DNA from 2 places in the Neobacillus sp. KR4-4 genome. Region 2 is predicted to be linked to the other one. Evidence: predicted binding sites of a transcription regulator. Region 2 holds the regulator's gene; the other holds the start of a gene.
What was found. Region 2 encodes NrdR, which represses ribonucleotide reductase genes. Its sites were predicted from a motif close to AACACNATATATNGTGTT; they were not measured.

Region 1: ACE198_RS11345 (vitamin B12-dependent ribonucleotide reductase) is a predicted target of NrdR. The motif match lies at 1,708-1,725, and genes of this name have one in related genera.

What each region holds. Positions count from the first base shown of each region.
Region 1 is NZ_JBHHJU010000009.1:53,906-58,130, reverse strand. Features, by position in the region: gene ACE198_RS11345 (vitamin B12-dependent ribonucleotide reductase) at 1-1,558, opposite strand, end outside; gene ACE198_RS11340 (lipoate--protein ligase family protein) at 1,887-2,723, opposite strand; gene ACE198_RS11335 (rhodanese-like domain-containing protein) at 2,916-3,299, shown strand; gene gcvPB (aminomethyl-transferring glycine dehydrogenase subunit GcvPB) at 3,392-4,225, opposite strand, start outside.
Region 2 is NZ_JBHHJU010000005.1:217,162-221,386, forward strand. Features, by position in the region: gene dnaI (primosomal protein DnaI) at 48-974, opposite strand; gene ACE198_RS07755 (replication initiation and membrane attachment family protein) at 987-2,375, opposite strand; gene nrdR (transcriptional regulator NrdR) at 2,433-2,894, opposite strand; gene ACE198_RS07765 (hypothetical protein) at 2,983-3,378, opposite strand; gene speD (adenosylmethionine decarboxylase) at 3,484-3,858, opposite strand; gene ACE198_RS07775 (glyceraldehyde-3-phosphate dehydrogenase) at 4,187-4,225, opposite strand, start outside.

The DNA of each region.
Region 1 (4,225 bases), on a different contig from region 2:
CGACGGCTACTGTTCGCTTAAGCTTTTCAAAATCGATCGTCTTTGTTTCTTTATCAGCCATTTCTGCCAAGTTGACTGCTGCAAGGTTACAGACGGAAAATGGTGCAAGTGGTTGTTCCCCACATGGGTTTGTTGCAACTACCTGTTGGCCATATGCTTTTGCATTGGTCATGTCGTTGGCATTGTCGATAAAAAATATTCCTGGTTCTGCTGAGTAGGTAGCACAAATATTGATAAGGTTCCATAGTTCTTTTGCTTTGAACTTTTTGTACACCCGTACTTTATGTCCAAGTTTTTCCCACTCGCGGACATCTCCCACTTTATGCCATTCTTCATTATAAATCTTCATTTCTTCTTGATCATAGTGTTCAACATATGGGAAGCGCAGTTCGTAATCACTATCGTTTTCAACAGCTTCCATAAATTCCTTTGTTAAACAAACAGAAATATTTGCACCAGTAAGGAACTCAGAATTGTGTACCGTGTAGTTACCACCGGTTAATAATTTCTCTTCTGCATCAGCAATGATTTTTTCATCAAATCCACCGAAACCTTGAATGTTTTTATAATTTACAATTCCTTGGTACATTGCAGTTTCACTTAGAGTTAGAGGGGTAAACTTTAATTTATCTTTTGCAAGTTTTTTGATCGTATCATCATTTGTATTTTCAATTAAGAATCGTAGAATTCTAGGATTTTGCATCTTAGAGATAATAAATTCAATAATGTCTGGATGCCAGTCTGCTAACATGATCATCTGAGCTCCACGTCTTGATCCACCCTGCTCAACCAAATGTGTCAACTTCGCAATATCATCCAACCATGAAACCGAACCAGATGATTTACCATTTACGCCTCTGGCCAGTGTATTACGCGGTCTCAATGTTGAGCCATTTGTACCAACTCCGCCGCCACGGCTCATAATCTCCATCACCTGCTTACGATGGTCAGAGATACCCTCACGTGAGTCTGGGACAAAAGGCATAACATAGCAATTGAAGTAAGTAACATCGGTATCTGCCCCAGCACCGTAAAGAACGCGGCCTGCAGGAATGAAGTTCATGTTTACAAGTTCTTGATAAAACCGTTCTGTCCATTCTCTTCGCTTCTCTTCCGTTTCTTCGACAGAGGCCAGACCAGTAGCATTACGCTTCGCAATTTGCTCGTAGAACAGCTCTAACGGCTTTTCAATCACATCTAATGACCTAATAATCACACCTGTGCTAGCTTCTTCAGGATCATCGAGTACTCCTCTAAACTCCTCTTCCACTAAAACTTTTGCTTTTTTCTTTTCCCAATCGATTTCCTGGATATAGCCAAGGCCGCGTGCTGGAAATTTCGGATCTTCTTTTATAGTTAAAACAACGAAGTCGTCGTTAGAAAGGGTAATTTTTGCAGTGTCTTTAAAGGTATAGCGGTCCAACATTACCAAACGAGAAACACCTTTGTGAGTTATTTTCATATCTGGGGTAACTGGATGCACCTGGGGGAATAAGCGGATATCCTCATTCAACCTTTCAAAATCAATATTCATTGTATGTCTAAAAACTACAGACATGAGAACAACTCCTTCATGTTAATATCTACCTATTGTGCTAAATCTAGCAGTATTGCGCTATATCTAGTTGGTTTGTATTTTTAGGTTATCATAGGCACCTAGAATAAATCAACTAAATATCAATATATAGTACCGAAAATATTTTCGACACCACTATATATTGTAAATCAAACAAACAAGATTCTTTTTGTCAAACTCAAAAAATAATATAATTAATAGTAATCAATAGCAATAATAAGATTTTCGTCATAAATCAGGAAAATTCAACAAAATTCGCAGGTTGCTTATTTTGCTTAAATAACAAAGAAGCGACGTGTGCCGCTTCCAATTATCTCTTATAATTCCATTCATCATTCTCATAGCGCTCTTTTGCAATCTTATTAACGTAGGCTAGCTCTTGTTCATTTAATTGATAAGGCTCTAGTTCAACATTTAGACCTTCCGCAAAGCCCTTATAAAAAGCTTCCTTTGCTTCCTCAAGAGAAATTCTCCTCGGACTAATAGCGTTGATAGCAACCGCTTTATCCTTAAAGGCTTTCCTCATTCGTTCCTTTACCCTTTCACTAGGATATTTAAATAAACTAAATAATTTATCCTCATCTAAATCTAACAATATGGATCCATGCTGTAATATGACTCCCTTTTGCCTTGTTTGTGCACTGCCAGCTACCTTTCTGCCTTCGACCACAAGCTCATACCAACTTGGGGCATCAAAGCAAACAGCAGATCGAGGGTTTTTTAATGCATCTCTTTCCTCCGCTGTTTTTGGGACAGCAAAGTATGCCTCAAGTCCTAAATGGTGAAATCCTTTTAAAATACCTTCAGATATCACACGATAGGCTTCTGTCACTGAATTTGGCATTTCTGGATGGTCTTCAGAAACGATTACACTGTACGTAAGCTCGTGTTCATGAAGTACTCCACGGCCGCCTGTAGGTCTCCTGACAAAACCTAATTGATGAGCCTTAACCGCCTCCATATCAATTTCCTTTTCCACTTTTTGAAAATATCCTACTGACAGGGTTGCTGGGTTCCAGCCATAGAATCGAATCACTGGAGGAATTTTCCCCTCACTATGCCAATCGAGCAGCGCCTCATCTAAAGCCATATTAAAAGATGGTGAGCTATTTCCAGTATCAATAAAACGCCAAACTTCTTTTTTCATTATAATGACCTCATTTTTTATATTATTACGAGTTTAAGTCTACCAAAATCTGATATAGATTCAAAATAAGATGTTTCTGCTATAATTAATTTAGGAAGTTTTGAAAAGATTTTTTAGCATTCATCTTTATCTTTATGAGATTGGCTTATATAATAAACTAGTGCAGGAAAGCTTGAAAGGAGCAAAAAGAAATTGAGTTCACTTTATCCCTTATTAATTATCATTGCAGCAGTTATCATCTATTCCGTTTTCACCTATTTCTATCAGAAAAGGATTGTTAAAACGGTAACAGAAGAAGAATTCCGTGCGGGATACAGAAAGGCACAACTAATAGATGTTCGTGAAGCAAACGAATTCGAAGGCGGCCATATTTTAGGATCACGTAATATCCCCATGTCACAAATGAAAATGCGCATGAAAGAAATTCGACCTGATATGCCGGTATATTTATACTGCCAAAGTGGGATGCGCAGCGCCCGTGCTGCACAATTCTTACACCGAAAAGGTTACCGGGATCTAACCCAACTACAAGGCGGGTTTAAAAAATGGTCTGGTAAAGTTAAAACGAAGAAATAACGAGATAAACAAGGTTCCGTATTTCGGGGCCTTTTTTATTTTGAAAAATAGAGAAGGTCAGATTCCATTTTCGAATCTGACCTTTCTAATATTTAAGCTTTTTGATATTTTAAGACTGGCTTACGAGCAGCTTTTGTTTCATCCATACGGCCGACCACAGTTGTATGTGGGGCTTCTTGAACGATTTCTGGATTTTCCTCAGCTTCTTTACCAATTTGGATCATAATATCGATGAATGAATCTAATGTCTCTTTTGATTCGGTTTCTGTCGGTTCAATCATGATACATTCTTCTACATTCAACGGGAAGTAAATGGTTGGCGGATGATAGCCAAAATCGAGCAGTCGTTTCGCAATATCTAATGTGCGGACACCTAATTTCTTCTGACGTCTTCCGCTAAGGACAAATTCATGCTTACAATGACGATCAAATGGTAGATCGTAATATTCAGCAAGCCTTCTCATCATGTAGTTCGCGTTTAGTACAGCATACTCTGTTACTGCTTTTAATCCATCCGGACCCATCGAGCGAATATATGTGTACGCACGAACATTAATGCCAAAGTTTCCGTAATATGGCTTCACACGACCAATTGACAGTGGGCGATCATAATCAAGAACAAACTCATCGCCTTGTTTTGTGATAATTGGTTTAGGAAGGAACGGAATCAAATCTGCTTTGACACCGACTGGGCCAGAACCAGGACCGCCGCCACCGTGTGGGCCTGTAAACGTTTTATGAAGGTTTAAGTGAACCACATCAAACCCCATATCTCCCGGACGTGCTTTTGAAAGAACCGCATTTAAGTTAGCTCCATCATAATAAAGCTTTCCACCTGCTTCATGAACAATTTCAGCTAATTCAAGAATGTTTTCTTCAAATAAACCAAGCGTATTCGGATTGGTTAACATTAATGCTGCAGTATC
Region 2 (4,225 bases):
TGCCGACTTGTTTACGACAATCCTAATACTACTTACATTGATTTAAATTACCTTCTGTTTGGTCCCTCGACCATCACAGGCACACTCAAGGAACGAATCCGCTCCATGATTCGTCTTGCCTTCATCTTCTCCTCTTCGCCCCTCTGACTGTAGGTTAAATGATGCTCAAGCCCTTTAAAGTCAAAGTTTGATGTAAAAAATGTAGGAAGACTCTCAAGCATTCTAAATTGTAGAATGGGGCCAAGCACCTCGTCCCTCGTCCAACTTGATACAGCTTCAGCGCCAATATCATCAAGCATAAGGATGGGTTCTTTTTTTAATGCTTCAATTTTTTCATTCAATGTGGAATCCGCGATTGACCCTTTCATCTCTCGCAACAATTCTGGCACATAGACAATCATCGAAGAAATTTGTTTCTTCGCCAATTCGTTGGCAATTGCACCTAATAAATAAGATTTCCCCACACCGAATTTCCCATAAAGATAAAGACCTTTTGGCTTATTTCCTGCCTCATAATTCATTAAGAACGTTGCAGCTTGATCGCCGGCATCGAGTCGGCCAGTGTCCGCTTCAAATTCCTCAAAGGAGGCTTCCAGGATATCTCTAGGGACATATAAACTCTTGATCAACTTCTCATTTTTCTTCTTTTCGTCAGCCATAATTTTTCGAGGACATTGTTTATACACCACATCGATAGAATTCCGAGCTAAAACCAAATCAGGGTGATACCCCTTCATAAAATTGATGCAGCCATCAAGGGATTCACATTTATTGCAATCCTTGCTTTGATTGATGTACTCATACAGTTTACTCATACTTTTATCAATCATCACAGAATCAATAGCCTCTTGATTCTGTGACAGAAATGCTTTAACATCAGGATTTTGCAGGACTTGCATTCGCTGTTGTTCATATCGTTTTTGAAAACTTTCATTTGAAGCCAATCTATTTAAGGTTTTATTGATTTTCTCCAACTACGGCACCCCCTATTTGCGGAACGCTTTTAATTTTTCTTCAATTGCCCGTTTCTTTGCTTCGACCTCATTATTAGTTCCCTGCGAAGGCTCTTTACTTGTGTCCTTAGTGCCCTCATCAAACCAATCTGGGATTAACTCTGTCCGTATCGGCTTTTTACTAGTTGATTTCCCCGTTTTTTTACTCTCGGTTGCCTTGTGTTCTTCATTTTTCGCAAGTTCCATTGCTTCCTTCACCGTTTTAACCTGCTTCCTTGCCCAATGACTAGCAATAGTCTCCACAAAACCCTTGGTAAATTTCATGTCCGTCTTTCTCATTGCCACTTCAATTAAAACATTGACAACACCCGGTGGCAGTTTATATTTAATCATAATTTCTTCTAATGTCTTCAAATTGGCATTCGAAGGCTCTACTCCGCCTGAGAATTCTTTAAAAACGATAAGCGGCGGGGTCGTTTCGTAAGAACGGATTAATTTCTCTTCCGGAGTTTTCGGTTCAGTGATTTGAGTTTGGTGGACAATAGGCTGGGTTCGGTTAATAAGACTTGGTAACTGGTCATAATTAACAAACTGATACCAATCCCGAGCACCTTTTCTTAAGTCTTCAATGTCAATCTCATCATGTTCGTTAATAGCGCCTAAGATGAAATTCTTCATTTCTAATGGGGAGATTTGATATAGAAATGCAAGATTACTAATCACTGCTTTTACTTTTGGCGTTAATGCTTTTTTCGGAACGAGTGACTCATTCAGCCCGGCTGCCAACATATCAAAATCAAACGTGTCCAAACCGATTTGAATCGGATTGGAATCCGAACGGCCAATAAACTGCTGATTTTCTTCCTCATGTAACTCTTCAGAAATCCCATGTATATATTGCATACTGCCTGGTGCAGCTGAAGCAAACACATCCTGAAAGGCTTTAGTAACATCAACATACTCATCTTCATTCGGCTTTTGTTGGTCACTAAAAAAGCGTTTCAACCGTGAAAAATGGGTTTTTCCGATCTTTCGGTAAAGATAAATATTTAGCATCCCATCTAAAAAGAATTGTTGGGGACTTAATGGAGGACGAAGTTCATATAAAAACGACCTGCCTCCTTCATCTGTTTTGACACGGGTATTTAACAAACCTATGCCTTCTAACTTTAACCTTGCTTCGAAAATGTCCTTTAAGTTCATCTCTAAGAGATTCATCAACAGATGGTGTGTGGAGGACTCAGACCATAAACGGTTTTCCTCTACCTCTGCCCAGAGAGTCATATATAAACTAAAGCAAGTTGAACCAATCAAAGGCTGATATAAAAACGTCAGCACTTTCCGGTCATAATCATGCAGTAGCCCATCAGCAGTTACGATATAACGGTCAATAGGAAGAATTTCCTGCCAATGCTGCGCCATAATACTACAACCTTCCCCTGTTATAAAGTCAAAAAGAGCCAAAAACCTATTTAGCTCTTACGATTTTTCTTTTTTTATTAATTCTTTTAATTCATCAATAAAAACATTGATATCCTTAAATTGTCGATAAACAGATGCGAATCTGACATAGGCAACTTCGTCCACGTGCGCTAGCCTGTCCATTACCATTTCACCTATGGCTTCACTTTTTATTTCAGAGACCCCCTGACTGCGCAGGTCTTTTTCAACACCGTGGGTTATATCTTCTAGTTCCTTTAAGGCCACAGGCCGCTTCTCACAAGCTTTTATCAAGCCTCTTAAGATTTTATCACGACTGAACTCTTCTCTGGTACCTTCTTTTTTGACTACAATTAACGGGATCTCTTCAATCTTCTCAAATGTAGTAAAACGATACCCACATTCCTCACATTCGCGTCTCCTCCGTGTGGCCCGGCCTTCATCAACAGGCCTGGAATCAAGGACACGTGTTCCATAATTTTGACAAGAAGGGCATTTCATTGTAATCAACTCCAAATCTACACTGTAGCTTCCGAACTAAACGCTTACTTTCATCTTATAAAAAAGAATATCTTTATACAAGTAAGTATTAGGAGTTTTTTATTCCTACGAAGTTATGTAATTGATTAATTCGCTCGTAATAAGAAATAATCCGCTTTTTTAAAGCAGGATAGGTGCCGAGAATCGAAATTTTTTCAGATGAAATATTAAAGTCTACTGCGGTTTCCATTGGTTTTACAGAGACAATGGTAACAATCAGAAAGCATTTAATTGGTTTATTGATTTCAATAGCAATTTCTCCATGATCCTTAGAAACGGTTGTTACTTGGCAATCGGCATCTTCATGAAATAACTTTTCAACTGAATCGAAAACTTGGTTAAACTTTGCCTTATAATAATGCGTTTTTAAAGAATCGTCAGCAATTTTGTCTGAAGTCTCAATTTGCTGCTTAAATCGAACAAATAAGTTACCTAACATAGCCATACTTTTCCTCCCCAATTGTCTTTTGTTTTATTGTACAACATTTTTGGTCAAAATATAAAAAGAGGTGTATGTTTAGATACACCTCTCACCAATTATGTTTATAGATTATAGTATTTTTGCCTGTTTTACATGGACAGGACCCATGCCGCGTGGAATTTCAATATTTTCACGTGTTTGGGCATTTAATGCCTCAGCAATATAATCTGCTGCAACATTAGGATTCAAATCGCCGCAAGTGAAGACATCAATGCTGGCGTATCCATGTTCAGGGAAGCTGTGAATAGTTAGATGTGATTCGGAAATAATGACGACACCACTCACACCTTGTGGAGCAAATTTATGAAATGCTACTTCACGGATTTCTGCCCCAGATTTAAGAGCTGCTTCAACAAAAGTCGTTTCAATAAAATTCATATCGTTTAGTTTTTCAAAGTCGCATCCCCATAACTCAGAGATCACGTGACGTCCCATTGTTTCCATATTCATTTTCCCCCTCTAACCTTTTTGTTCTTTCTTGAAATCATGTATTGACGGTATCTTATAACTACCACGGGGGAAAGTTAGTCCAGAGAGGTCCTAACCCTTTAAGTAATTAATCGCTACCTAATTTCAAGAAGTTCACGATGACTAGTATACTTTGTTTATATTTTTTTTGCAACCTATCAATATAAAAAACTTTATTAGGACGGGCTTTGTCATCCATTTGTTAATAAATTCAACAAAGCTATTTTATGCCTATTTCACCAAAATGGCACAAGATAGCACACAAAAAAAAGCTGTCAAATCGACAGCTTTTTTTGCGCTTTATTTACCCAACCTTTAACTCTGAGGACTTTGCTATTTGCTG